2 linked regions of the Microbispora hainanensis genome follow. The protein of the gene in region 1 binds, or shares a complex with, the protein of each later gene. Links are inferred from orthologs where the notes say so. Each region holds a gene or a part of one and is shown on either strand. Other genes may lie near its edges. The genes, in order: tig and rpsG.

The links.
Region 2: the proteins of tig (region 1) and rpsG are in contact, whole or in part, in a crystal structure (PDB 3GTY), measured with the Thermotoga maritima proteins. The link is inferred for Microbispora hainanensis from one-to-one orthologs. Residues at the interface, in WP_004081061.1 of Thermotoga maritima: Glu122, Val124, Val129, Leu130, Tyr133, Glu188, Gly259, Ile262, Tyr263, Glu266, Ser270, Glu273, Gln274, Glu277, Arg308, Gln311, Ile312, Ser315, Tyr316, Glu325, Arg329, Arg336, Leu363, Phe366, Trp367, Arg373, Leu377, Arg381, Leu384, Glu387; in WP_004081843.1 of Thermotoga maritima: Lys34, Lys52, Lys55, Glu59, Arg62, Gln63, Glu66, Asn67, Lys69, Val71, Arg95, Ala109, Lys110, Lys111, Gly112, Arg113, Pro114, Glu117, Glu121, Ile124, Ala125, Tyr127, Asn128, Asn129, Thr130, Gly131, Lys135, Asp139, Arg142, Met143.

The regions. Positions count from the first base shown.
Region 1 is NZ_CP108086.1:9,706-15,988, forward strand. The notes cover bases 1,454-4,358. They hold tig (trigger factor), read right to left. Parts: upstream 3,651-4,358; coding sequence 2,256-3,650; downstream 1,454-2,255. Other genes in these bases: OHB01_RS00035 (ClpP family protease), read right to left, coding at 1,454-1,897; OHB01_RS00045 (helix-turn-helix domain-containing protein), read right to left, coding at 3,852-4,358. In the rest of the region: ATP-dependent Clp protease ATP-binding subunit ClpX, read right to left, coding at 1-356; OHB01_RS00030 (ATP-dependent Clp protease proteolytic subunit), read right to left, coding at 591-1,238; more of OHB01_RS00035, read right to left, coding at 1,253-1,453; more of OHB01_RS00045, read right to left, coding at 4,359-4,718; OHB01_RS00050 (ATP-binding protein), read left to right, coding at 4,995-5,474; OHB01_RS00055 (hypothetical protein), read right to left, coding at 5,559-6,023. UniProt on the Bacillus subtilis protein: Involved in protein export. Acts as a chaperone by maintaining the newly synthesized protein in an open conformation. Functions as a peptidyl-prolyl cis-trans isomerase.
Region 2 is NZ_CP108086.1:3,354,176-3,360,486, reverse strand. The notes cover bases 3,379-6,311. They hold rpsG (30S ribosomal protein S7), read right to left. Parts: upstream 5,114-6,311; coding sequence 4,643-5,113; downstream 3,379-4,642. Other genes in these bases: OHB01_RS15905 (DNA-directed RNA polymerase subunit beta'), read right to left, coding at 6,052-6,311; rpsL (30S ribosomal protein S12), read right to left, coding at 5,115-5,489; fusA (elongation factor G), read right to left, coding at 3,379-4,558. In the rest of the region: rplC (50S ribosomal protein L3), read right to left, coding at 1-647; rpsJ (30S ribosomal protein S10), read right to left, coding at 661-969; tuf (elongation factor Tu), read right to left, coding at 1,215-2,408; more of fusA, read right to left, coding at 2,510-3,378.

The sequences.
Region 1 (6,283 bases):
GGGCCGAGCAGCAGGATGTTGGACTTGGCCAGCTCCAGGCCGTCGTCTCGGCCGCGCTCCCCGGACTGGACGCGCTTGTAGTGGTTGTAGACCGCTACCGACAGCGCCTTCTTCGCCTTGTCCTGCCCGATGACGTACGCGTCGAGGAACTCGTAGATCTCGCGCGGCTTGGGCAGGTTGTCCCACTTGAGCTCGGAGGATTCGGAGAGCTCCTCCTCGATGATCTCGTTGCAGAGATCGATGCACTCATCGCAGATGTAGACGCCTGGTCCGGCGATGAGCTTCTTGACCTGCTTCTGGCTCTTGCCGCAGAACGAGCACTTCAGCAGGTCTCCCCCGTCGCCGATGCGTGCCACCCCAGATACTCCTTTGCGTGGGACCGCCCCTGCCGCCGCGGTCGCTTCCGTCCGCACCCTGCTCGCGATCCGGCTCATGGTTCTGAGTCATGATCCGACGATCGCGATCCGGTGCGAAAACGTCATCCCGCTCAGGTTTCGACGTTACCGTCTCTCGGGCCCTCAGTGAGCCCCCTAGCGGTGAGTCGCACCGGAACGTGCCCAAATGGGCACCGTTCCGGTGCGGCAACTCCCTCAGGAAGCGGCGACCGCCGCCGCGCGCTTCTTCCGCGACGGGATGATGTCGTCCACCAGCCCGTACGCCTTCGCCTCCTCGGCGCTGAGGATCTTGTCACGCTCGATGTCCTTGCGGACCTCGTCGGCCGACTTGCCCGAGTGCTTGGCCACGATCTCCTCGAGCAGCGACCGCATCCGCAGGATCTCACGAGCCTGGATCTCGATGTCGCTGCCCTGGCCGCCGCCCTCGGTGTAGGGCTGGTGGATCAGAACGCGGGCGTTGGGCAGGGCGAACCGCTTGCCCGGGGTGCCGCCGGCCAGCAGGACCGCGGCGGCCGAGGCCGCCTGCCCAAGGCAGACCGTCTGGATCTCGGGCCGGACGAACTGCATGGTGTCGTAGATCGCGGTCATCGCGGTGAACGAGCCACCCGGCGAGTTGATGTACATGCTGATGTCGCGATCCGGGTCGAGCGACTCCAGCGTCAGCAGCTGCGCCATCACGTCGTTCGCCGAAGCGTCGTCGATCTGGACGCCGAGGAAGATGATGCGGTCCTCGAACAGCTTGTTGTAGGGGTTCATCTCCTTGACGCCGTACGACGTGCGCTCGACGAAGGAGGGAAGGACGTAGCGGCCGTTGATGTCACCCGGCCGGATCAGCTCACTCATCTGGGAAGCTCCAGTCACGAGACGGCGCCCTCGGAGGGCACCTGGCGGGCGCTGCGCACCACGTGGTCGATGAAGCCGTAGTCCTTGGCCTCCTCGGCCGTGAACCAGCGGTCCCGGTCGGAGTCGCGCTCGATCTGCTCGAGCGGCTGGCCGGTGTGGAAGGCGATCCGCTCCGCGAGAGTCTTCTTCACGTAGAGCATCTGCTCGGCCTGGATCGCGATGTCGGCCGCGGTGCCGCCGATGCCGCCCGACGGCTGGTGCATCATGATCCGGGCGTGCGGAAGCGCGTATCGCTTGCCACGGGCGCCGGCGCACAGCAGGAACTGCCCCATGGAGGCGGCCAGTCCCATGGCGACCGTGCACACGTCGTTCGGCACGTACTCCATCATGTCGTAAATCGCCATGCCGGCGGTCACCGAGCCACCGGGGGAGTTGATGTACATCCAGATGTCGCGCTCGGGGTCATCGGCGGCGAGGAGCAGGAGCTCAGCGGCCAGCCGGTTGGCCACCTCGTCGTTGACCTGGGTGCCGAGCACCACGATCCGCTCGCGCAGCAGGCGCTGGTAGAGCTGGTCCTCGAGGCGGGAGGGGCCACCCTCCGGGCTCCGGGCCTCGAAGCCGGAACCACCGGTCGGGAAGAAGGTCGGCGGGCTGGTCACAGCGTCACCTTCCGATGCGTCGTAATCGATTGGCTTTGCTTGTGACCTTAACGCGCGACGCAGACAGGTCATGCCCGTGCGCCGTACTGTTCGCTGACGGCGCATGTCCCGCCCGGGACGAGGCCCCCGCGCCACATCGCCCGTGTTCCCCGCCCTAACGGCACGGGCCGGGGCATACAGATCCCGGCCGTACGATTTGCTCCCCGACACGCGGTAAGAAACATATTTGCAGGGATTTGCCCGAATATAACCGGAAACCCCCGGCGCACCCGAGTGCGCCAGGGGTTTCACCGTTACCGCGACACCGATCGGCCTCCCGGCCGATCGGTGGCAGAAGTCAGGCGAGAGCCTGGGTGAATCAGCTTTCCTTGGCCTCGTCGGAGGGCTCCCCGGCGCCCGCCTCCTCGACGCCCACGGCCTCCTGCTCAGGGTTGAGCTCGGCGTAGATGGCCTTGATGTCCACCTCGTTGCCGGCCGTGTCGGTCACCTTGGCCGCGTCGCCGATGAGGGTCTTGGCCTTCTCGCGCACGATCTCCATCATCGCCAGCGGGAGCTGGTTGTTGTCGGCGAGGTGCTGGGCCAGCGTGTTCGGCGCGACGCCCATCTGCATGGCGCGACGCACCACGAAGTCGGTCAGCTCCTGCTCGCTGACGCCGATCTCCTCGGCCTTGACGATCTTGTCGAGGACGAAGCCGGACTTCAGCGCCTTGGCCGAGGTCGCCTCGTACTCGGCGAACAGCTCCTCCTCGGTGGTCTGCTGGAGGCGCAGGTACGCCTCGCGGCTCAGACCGCTCTCGGCGACCTGGTGCTCGAGGTTGTGCTTGCGCGCGTCGATCTCCGCCTGGAGCGCGCTCTCGGGCAGCGGGATGTCGATCTTCTCGAGCAGCGCGTCGAGCGCCTTCTCGCGGCTCTGCACGACCTGCTCCACCAGCTTGTTGCGGCGAACCTGCTGGCGGATGCTGTCCTTGAGCTCGTCGAGCGTGTCGAACTCGCTGGCGAGCTGCGCGAACTCGTCGTCCAGCTCGGGCAGGACCTTCTCCTTGACCGACTTGACGTTGATGATCACGTCGGCCTCCTCGCCGGCGTTCTCACCACCGACGAGCGTGGTGCGGAAGGTCTTCTCGTCGCCGGCGGCCATGCCCTGCAGGGCGTCGTCCAGGCCCTCCAGGACCGAGCCCGCGCCGACCTCGTACGACACGTCGGCGGCCTGCTGCTCGTCGAGGTTGCGGCCGTCGATCTCGGCACGCAGGTCCATGACGACGTAGTCGCCGTTCTGGGCCGGGCGCTCGACGCCGGTCAGCGTCGCGAAGCGCTGGCGCAGGGCCTCGAGCTGGGTGGTGATGTCCTCGTCGGTCACCTCGGCGGGGTCGACCACGACCTCGGTGCCCTGGTAGTCCGGGACATCGAAGGCGGGGCGGATGTCCACCTCGGCGGTGAACTCGACCTGCTCGCCGTCCTCGATCTTGGTGACCTCGATCTCGGGCTGGCTGACCGGGAAGACCTCGGTCTCGTCAACGGCCTGGCCGTACAGCTTGGGCAGGGCGTCGTTCAGGGTCTCCTCGAGAACCACCGCGCGGCCGAAGCGCTGCTCGATGATCCGGGCCGGCACCTTGCCAGGACGGAAGCCGGGCACGCGCACCTGCTGCGCGACCTTCTTGTACGCGGCCTGCAGGCTCGGCTCGAGCTCCTTGAACGGCACCTCGACGGTGAGCTTGACCCGGGTAGGGCTGAGCTCCTCGACAGCGGTCTTCACGGGGTGGTCTCCTTGATCCAGCATCTGGTGATCGCGGGCACGTCGTGCACGGCAACCGCGGCACAGTAACGCGCGCCGCGCCCACGTGAGAGGCGCAGGATCACCGTCTCGCCTGCACGCGACCTGTCCGGGCATGCTCGACTGTGGCGGGTGTCCAACGCCAAGGGCAGTCTAGAGCAGATGAGCCCCGGTAGCGACTGATCAGAGGTCTGCCATGATCTGCCGCAACAGGTCCACCGTCTCCGTAGGGGTGGTGCTGACCGCGCAGAGGCGTTCCATGACCTCGCTGTAGCGGTCGACCTCTTCCCGTTTGTCCAGGTAGAGCGCACTGGCGAGCTGCTCGACATACACGATGTCGGGCAAGTCGGGATCCGCGAACCGGAGGATGCTGAAGGCACCGCCCTCTGCGGCGTGTCCGCCATAGCTGAACGGAATGACCTGGATCGTCACGTTCGGCTGGTTCATCAGGTCGATGAGGTGCTGGATCTGACCCCGCATCACGTCGACACCGCCGATCGGCCGGCGCAGCGCCGCCTCGTCGATCACGGCCCAGAACTTGGGACTGTTCTCACCGTCGAGGATGCGCTGGCGTTCCAGCCGCAGGTCGACCCGCCTGGCGATCTCCTCCGGCGCCGCTCCGACCGCGCCGGCCATGATGACGGCCCGCGCGTACTCCTTTGTCTGCAGCAGACCGGGAACGAACTGCACCTCGTAGGTGCGGATGCGCTCGGCGGCCTCCTCCAGGCCGACGTACGCCTGGAACCACGACGGCAGCAGGTCGTTGAACCGGTGCCACCAGCCGGGCTCGTTGGCCCGCTCGACCAGGTTCATCACGACATCGCGCGTCTCCTCGTCCTCCACCCCGTAAAGGGCGAGAAGGTCGGCAACGTCGCGTTCCTTGAATCCGACCCGGCCCAGCTCCATCCGGCTGATCTTCGACTCGGAGGCCCTGATGCACTGGCCGGCCTGGTCGCGGCTGATGCCCTTGCTCTCACGGAGCTTGCGGAGCTGGGACCCGAGAAGGATGCGCAGGGCCGTCGGACCCGATCCAGCCTGGATCTGTATCACGGCGCCTCCCTCTCACCTCGGCTCTGTGTGCCGCCAAGGGACGACCCGCACGACACCCCCAGCCCACACAGTGTCACCACTTCGGGCTCCGATGACAAGGTCTGATCTACGTGTCCCTGACGGTTAGCACGGACAGCTTGTGCGTCTGCACATGACAATTGCACGTGCATTTGGGTCTTGCAGCGACGGGACGCACTGATCCATCATGTCTAGGTGCATATTGGGCCAAAATGTGCACCAGTCCTCGACCTAGGCCAGCGGGAGGTACGGGCAACCATGTCGGACGAGCCCAAACCCGGCGGCCAGCTGACCCGTGACGTGGGATTCGGCTGGTTCCGGAGGGCGGCAGGGGCGTCCGATACGGCGATGTGCCCCCTGGCACCACAGGCAGACTCGGTCAAGACCGCGCGTGATGTCACACGTACGACCCTGCGCCAGTGGGGCCTGTCGGAACTGAGTGACGACGCGGCACTGGTCGTGAGCGAACTGGTGACGAACGCGGTCCGTTACGCGCTGTATCCGGCGCACCGAGCCATCGCCTGCCCTATAACACTGACGCTCCTGCGCATCGCCCCGCACGTGTTGCTCGCCGTCTCGGATCCCAGCGACCAGGCGCCGTCGCCCACGCAACCCGACTTCGTCTCCGAGCACGGACGCGGCCTCTACATCGTCGAGACCTACAGCCAGGCATGGGGCTGGGACGCACTCGACGAGGGCGGCAAGGCAGTCTGGGCCCTCTTCCGCACCGGCGACTGACCCGCACCACCGGGTGATCTTCAGCTTCCGGGGCGTCACCTGGAGGCTGTTCCACGTCCTCATCAGTTTCTCCTGGCCGGGCAGCTAGGGAAGTTGTGCGCGGAGCGCGAGCCACTGGTCGAGCGTTCTTGCCGTCGGCGTCTCCGACAGGTGACTACGGATGATCTCGGCCGGCGCCAGGAGGTTCTTGCATTGACGGAGGGCCAAGAGCTGCTTGTGAGGCCGCTGTCGCCAGTCGGCTGCCCACTCCGCGGCGTTCTCCAGTTCAACGGGGAGGGCCGCGAGGATGTCGATGGCGAGGGCATCGGGGTTCAGCAGGGGTGAACGCGTGGAGCCGAGGCTGTCGATCAGATATGCACGCAGGTTGAAGCGCCTCACATTGGCGGCGATGGCGTCCAGTCCTGCGGCCTCGGCTCTGGCGAGCGCGTACATGGCCGTCTCCGCCCACGCTCGCCGTCCTTCGCCGAGCTCGGCCCGACAAGCGTGGAGGCTGTTCACCTCCCACACCCCGAGCCAGTGATTGACGGATTCGGAGGGGTGATCGACCACGAGGTCACTTTCCCACGCGCGCGGTGAAGTGACATGTGAGGCACGGAAGGAAACGTCGAAGGCCAGGCACCCCGTACGGAGTGACCTGGCCTTTCTTGATGAGAGCGGACGACGGGAATCGAACCCGCGTAGCCAGTTTGGAAGACTGGGGCTCTACCATTGAGCTACGTCCGCGCGCGCCCGGTGTCCATCTGGTCTAGACTTCATCCGGTCGTCAGGGCGTAAGCGTACCGGAGTCTCGGACCGCACGCGTACCCGAC
Region 2 (6,311 bases), 3.3 Mb from region 1 along the record:
GCAACCCCCTTCTTGGCAGCGGTGCGGAGGAGGACCAGGCTGCCGTTGGCGCCGGGGATCGCACCCTTGATCAGGATGAGGCCCTTCTCGGCGTCCACGGCGTGCACCTTGAGGCTCTGGACCGTCGTGCGGACGTTGCCCATCCGGCCGGCCATGCGCAGGCCCTTGAAGACGCGGCCCGGGGTGGCGCAGCCACCGATGGAACCCGGGGAGCGGTGCTTGCGCTGGGTACCGTGCGAAGCGCCCAGACCACGGAAGTTGTGGCGCTTCATGACACCGGCGTAGCCCTTGCCCTTGCTCTTGCCCGTGACGTCGACGTACTGCCCGGCCTCGAAGGTGTCGGCGAGGACTTCCTGGCCGACCGTGTACTCGGAGGCGTCGTCGGTGCGAACCTCGGCGAAGTAGCGGCGCGGGGTGATGTCGTGCTTGCGCAGGTAGTCGCCCAGGGGCTTGTTCACCTTGCGCGGGTCGATCTGCCCGTAGCCGAGCTGGACGGCGGAGTAGCCGTCCTTCTCCGGAGTGCGGACCCGGGTCACCACGCACGGACCGGCCTCGACGACGGTGACCGGGATCACCCGGTTCGCCTCATCGAAGACCTGGGTCATGCCGAGCTTCTTGCCCAGGACGCCCTTGATCTGCTTAGCCATGTCAGTGCGTTCCTTAGAGCTTGATCGAGATGTCCACGCCGGCGGGAAGGTCGAGACGCATGAGCGAGTCGACCGTCTTCGGCGTCGGGTCGATGATGTCAATCAGCCGCTTGTGCGTACGCATCTCAAAGTGCTCGCGGCTGTCCTTGTACTTGTGCGGCGACCGGATGACGCAGTACACGTTCTTCTCGGTCGGCAGCGGCACCGGGCCAGCGACCTTGGCGCCGGTCCGCGTCACCGTCTCGACGATCTTCTTGGCCGAGCTGTCGATGACCTCGTGGTCATACGCCTTAAGCCGGATGCGGATCTTCTGTCCCGCCATAATGGCCTCGGTGTCCTTCGCTGTCGTCCTATAAAGCTTCGCGCGGCCTGTTGCCGCAGGTCGTTTCCACGCGACCGACGTCCCGGAACCCGTCCGGTTCTCCGTGATCTGGCAGTGGCTTCGGCCGGCGCTCGGCCGAAAACACTGCGAGATCACGGTCTCGTCGTCCGTGGGGGGTCGTCTCCGGCCCCTGCGTGGTGCGGCGGTCAGGCCCTCGCGGACCCGACCGCCGCCCAGCGGTGCTACTACTTGATGATCTTCGTGACGCGACCGGCGCCGACGGTGCGGCCACCCTCGCGGATCGCGAACTTCAGGCCCTCTTCCATGGCGACCGGCTGGATGAGCTCGACGCGCATCTCGGTGTTGTCGCCCGGCATGACCATCTCGGTGCCCTCGGGGAGGTTCACCACGCCGGTCACGTCCGTCGTACGGAAGTAGAACTGCGGACGGTAGTTGTTGAAGAACGGCGTGTGGCGGCCGCCCTCGTCCTTGGACAGGATGTAGACCTGCGCCTCGAACTCGGTGTGCGGGGTCGTGGTGCCCGGCTTGATGACACACTGACCACGCTCGACCTCCTCGCGCTTGATACCGCGCAGGAGCAGACCGACGTTGTCACCGGCCTGGCCCTCGTCGAGGAGCTTGCGGAACATCTCGACGCCGGTGACGGTCGTCGTGGTGCTCTTCTCCTTGATGCCGATGATGTCGACGGTCTCGTTGACCTTGATGATGCCGCGCTCGATACGACCGGTGACGACGGTGCCGCGACCGGTGATCGAGAACACGTCCTCGATCGGCATGAGGAACGGCTTGTCGGTGTCACGAACGGGCTCGGGGACGTTCTCGTCCACGGCGTTCATGAGCTCGATGATGGAGTCGCCCCACTTCTCGTCGCCCTCGAGCGCCTTGAGCGCGGAGACGCGCACGACCGGCAGGTCGTCGCCCGGGAACTCCTGGGCGGACAGCAGCTCGCGGACCTCGAGCTCGACGAGCTCCAGGATCTCCTCGTCGTCGACCATGTCGGCCTTGTTGAGGGCCACGACGATGTAGGGAACGCCGACCTGGCGGGCCAGGAGGACGTGCTCCTTCGTCTGCGGCATCGGACCGTCGGTCGCCGCGACCACCAGGATCGCGCCGTCCATCTGGGCGGCACCGGTGATCATGTTCTTCACGTAGTCGGCGTGACCGGGGCAGTCCACGTGGGCGTAGTGGCGCTTCTCGGTCTGGTACTCGACGTGCGCGATGGAGATGGTGATTCCGCGAGCCTTCTCCTCGGGCGCCTTGTCGATCTTGTCGAACGGGGTCGCCTCGTTGAGCTGCGGGAAACGGTCGTGAAGCACCTTGGTGATCGCCGCGGTCAGAGTGGTCTTGCCGTGGTCGATGTGCCCAATGGTGCCGATGTTCACGTGCGGCTTGTTCCGCTCGAACTTGGCCTTGGCCACTGGTCTGTCTCCTTAGAGATTCTGACTTGACTTTCGTCTTCTACCTCAGGCTCGGCACGGCGGGGCGCCCCTGGAGGCGCTCCGCCGTACCGCGAGCGGAACTATTCGCCCCGAGCCTTCGCGACGATCTCCTTGGCGATGCCCGGGGGCACCTCCGCGTAGGAGTCGAACTGCATGCTGTAGCTCGCCCGCCCCTGAGTGCGGCTGCGAAGGTCGCCCACGTAGCCGAACATCTCGGAGAGCGGAACGAGCGCCCTGATCACACGGGCGCCGGACCGTTCGTCCATTGCCTGGATCTGTCCGCGACGACCGTTGAGGTCGCCGATGACGTCTCCCATGTAGTCCTCGGGCGTGGTGACCTCGACGGCCATCATCGGCTCGAGGAGTACGGCGTCTGCCTTGCGCGCGGCCTCCTTGAAGGCCATCGAGCCGGCAATCTTGAAGGCCATTTCCGACGAGTCGACCTCGTGGAAGGCACCGTCCTGAAGCGTGACCTTGACGCCGACCATCGGGTAGCCGGCGAGCACGCCGAACTCGGCCGCCTCCTGCGCGCCCGCGTCCACCGACGGGATGTACTCCCGCGGGATGCGGCCACCGGTGACCTTGTTCTCGAACTCGTAACCGTCGTTGCCCTCGCCCAGCGGCTCCAGGTCGATGATCACGCGCGCGAACTGGCCGGAACCACCGGTCTGCTTCTTGTGCGTGTACTCGACCTTCTCCACCTTGCGGCGGATGGTCTCGCGGTAGGCGACCTGCGGGCGGCCGACGTTCGCCTCGACCTTGAACTCGCGGCGCATCCGGTCGACGAGGATCTCCAGGTGGAGCTCGCCCATACCCCAGATGACGGTCTGGCCGGTCTCCTCGTCACGGCGGACCTGGAAGGACGGGTCCTCCTCCGCCAGCCGCTGGATCGCGGTCGACAGCTTCTCCTGGTCGCCCTTGGTCTTGGGCTCGATGGCCACGTTGATGACCGGCGCCGGGAACGTCATCGACTCGAGGACGACCTGCTTGACCGGGTCGGAGAGGGTGTCACCAGTGGTGGTGTCCTTCAGACCCATGACGGCGACGATCTGACCAGCGGTCGCGGTGGGGCGCTCCTCGCGCTTGTTCGCGTGCATCTGGTAGATCTTGCCGATCCGCTCCTTCTTGCCCTTGACCGAGTTCACCACGGTGGTGCCGGCCTCGAGCGTCCCGGAGTAGACGCGGATGTAGGTGAGCTTGCCCAGGTGCGGGTCGCTCATGATCTTGAACGCCAGCGCCGCGAACGGCTCGTTCGGGTCCGCGTGGCGCTCGATGATCTCCTCCTCGTTGCCCACCGCGTGGCCCTTGAAGGCCGGGATGTCGGTGGGAGCCGGGAGGTAGGCGACGATCGCGTCGAGCAGGGGCTGCACGCCCTTGTTCTTGAACGCGGTGCCGCACAGGACCGGGTTGATCGCGCCGCTGATGGTCGCCCGGCGGATCGCCGCGACAAGCTGCTGCTCGGACGGCTCGACGCCCTCCAGGAAGAGCTCCATGAGCTCGTCGTCGTTTTCGGCGACGGTCTCGACAAGCTTGTCGCGCCACTCACGGGCCGCGTCGGCGTGGTCGGCCGGGATGTCGACGGTGTCGTACATCTCGCCCTTGGCCGCCTCGGCGCTCCAGAGCAGGCCCTTCATCTTCACCAGGTCGATGACGCCCTTGAAGTCGGCCTCGACGCCCCAGGGAAGCTGGATGACCGCCGGCGTGGAACCCAGCCGGTTGATCATCATGTCGACACAGCGGTGGAACTCCGCGCCGACCCGGTCCATCTTGTTCACGAAGCAGATGCGGGGCACGCCGTACCGGTCGGCCTGGCGCCAGACCGTCTCCGACTGCGGCTCCACGCCGGCGACGCCATCGAACACCGCGACCGCGCCGTCCAGAACACGCAGCGACCGCTCGACCTCGATGGTGAAGTCCACGTGTCCGGGCGTGTCGATGATGTTGATCGTGTGATCAAGCCAGCTGCAGGTGGTCGCGGCGGAGGTGATGGTGATGCCGCGCTCCTGCTCCTGCTCCATCCAGTCCATGGTGGCAGCGCCCTCATGAACCTCACCGATCTTGTAGTTGATGCCGGTGTAGAACAGGATGCGCTCAGTCGTCGTGGTCTTGCCCGCGTCGATATGGGCCATGATCCCGATGTTGCGGACCCTGGCCAGGTCAAGAGCGGTCGTGGTGGCCACTTCTTCGCGTCCTTAACTCGTCGTCGGTGCTCACTACCAGCGGTAGTGGGCGAAGGCCTTGTTGGACTCGGCCATCTTGTGCGTGTCCTCGCGCCGCTTGACGCTGGCGCCGAGGCCGTTGCTCGCGTCGAGCAGCTCGTTCATGAGCCGCTCGGTCATGGTCTTCTCGCGGCGCGCGCGGGAGTACTGGACGATCCACCGCAGCGCCAGCGTGGTGCTGCGCGAGGCCTTGACCTCGACCGGCACCTGGTAGGTGGCGCCACCGACGCGGCGGCTCTTCACCTCGAGCGTCGGGCGGACGTTGTCGAGAGCGCGCTTCAGGGTGACGACCGGGTCGTTGCCGGTCTTCTCCCTGCAGCCCTCGAGGGCGCCGTAGACGATCGACTGCGCGAGGGAGCGCTTGCCGTCCAGGAGAACCTTGTTGATCAGAGCGGTGACCAGCGGCGAGTTGTGCACCGGGTCAGCGACCAGCTGGCGGCGGCCAGGGGAACCCTTGCGCGGCATGTCAGCTCTTCTCCTTCTTCGCGCCGTAGCGGCTGCGGGCCTGCTTGCGGTTGCGGACGGCCTGAGTGTCCAGCGAACCACGGATGATCTTGTAGCGAACACCCGGCAGGTCCTTCACACGACCACCACGCACGAGCACCATCGAGTGCTCCTGGAGGTTGTGGCCCACCCCGGGGATGTAAGCCGTGACCTCGATGCCGTTGGTGAGCCGAACACGGGCCACCTTGCGCAGCGCCGAGTTGGGCTTCTTGGGGGTCGTCGTGTAAACGCGGGTGCAAACGCCGCGCCGCTGCGGGCTCCCCTTGAGGGCAGGAGTCTTGGTCTTGCTGACCTTGTCCTGCCGGCCCTTACGGACCAACTGCTGAATGGTGGGCACCGCGTCTCCGTTTCGTGCCTAGCCGGTGATACGTAGGACCCGGTCGAGGTGGCGAGGCCGCCTCTCACAGGCTTGCAGGTACTGCCGGTGTCATGACCTGCTGGTTTTCCATCCCCTTCGACCCCCGCGGTCGGGCGTGTCGCGCTCTTGTCGCAGCACACCCGAGCAGATCCGGTCGATCTGGAGGAGTCACACGGCGCCCCCCGCACGCCCCTCTCTTCGAGAAGCGGCATTTGAGCGCACGCATGCGAGCCCACAGACGGGCACGAGGGTAAAGCCTACCCTCCCCCGTACAACACGTCAAAACAGAGGAGGACGCCCCGGAGGGACGTGCCCCGCTGTCTTGACGTGCCGCTGCGCCGACGGCCCAAGCCGGACCGTCGAAGGACTCGGCCCCCCATCATACCGCCCTCACGAGGGGCTTCTCACGGTTTCCACGCCGTCCCCGCCCGGCGTCGCGCGCGTACGCGGAGCGCGGACAACGGAAAAGCGGCCCGGGGGATGCCCCGGACCGCTTTTCCGTATGTAGCCCGCCGCGGCGATCTCTCACCGCGGCGACCTGTCAACGGCCGTACTGGCCGAAGTCGTACTCCTCCAGCGGGACGGCCTCGCCGCTGCCGGAGCCGAAGGTGTAGTCCGCGGCAGAGCCGTCGTAGCCGCCGACCGTGTACATCGCGGCCTTGGCCTCCTCGGTCGGCTCCACCCGGATGTTGCGGTACTGGGGCATGCCCGTACCGGCCGGGATGAGCTTACCGATGATGACGTTCTCCTTGAGGCCGAGCAGCGAGTCGGACTTGGCGTGGATCGCCGCGTCGGTGAGGA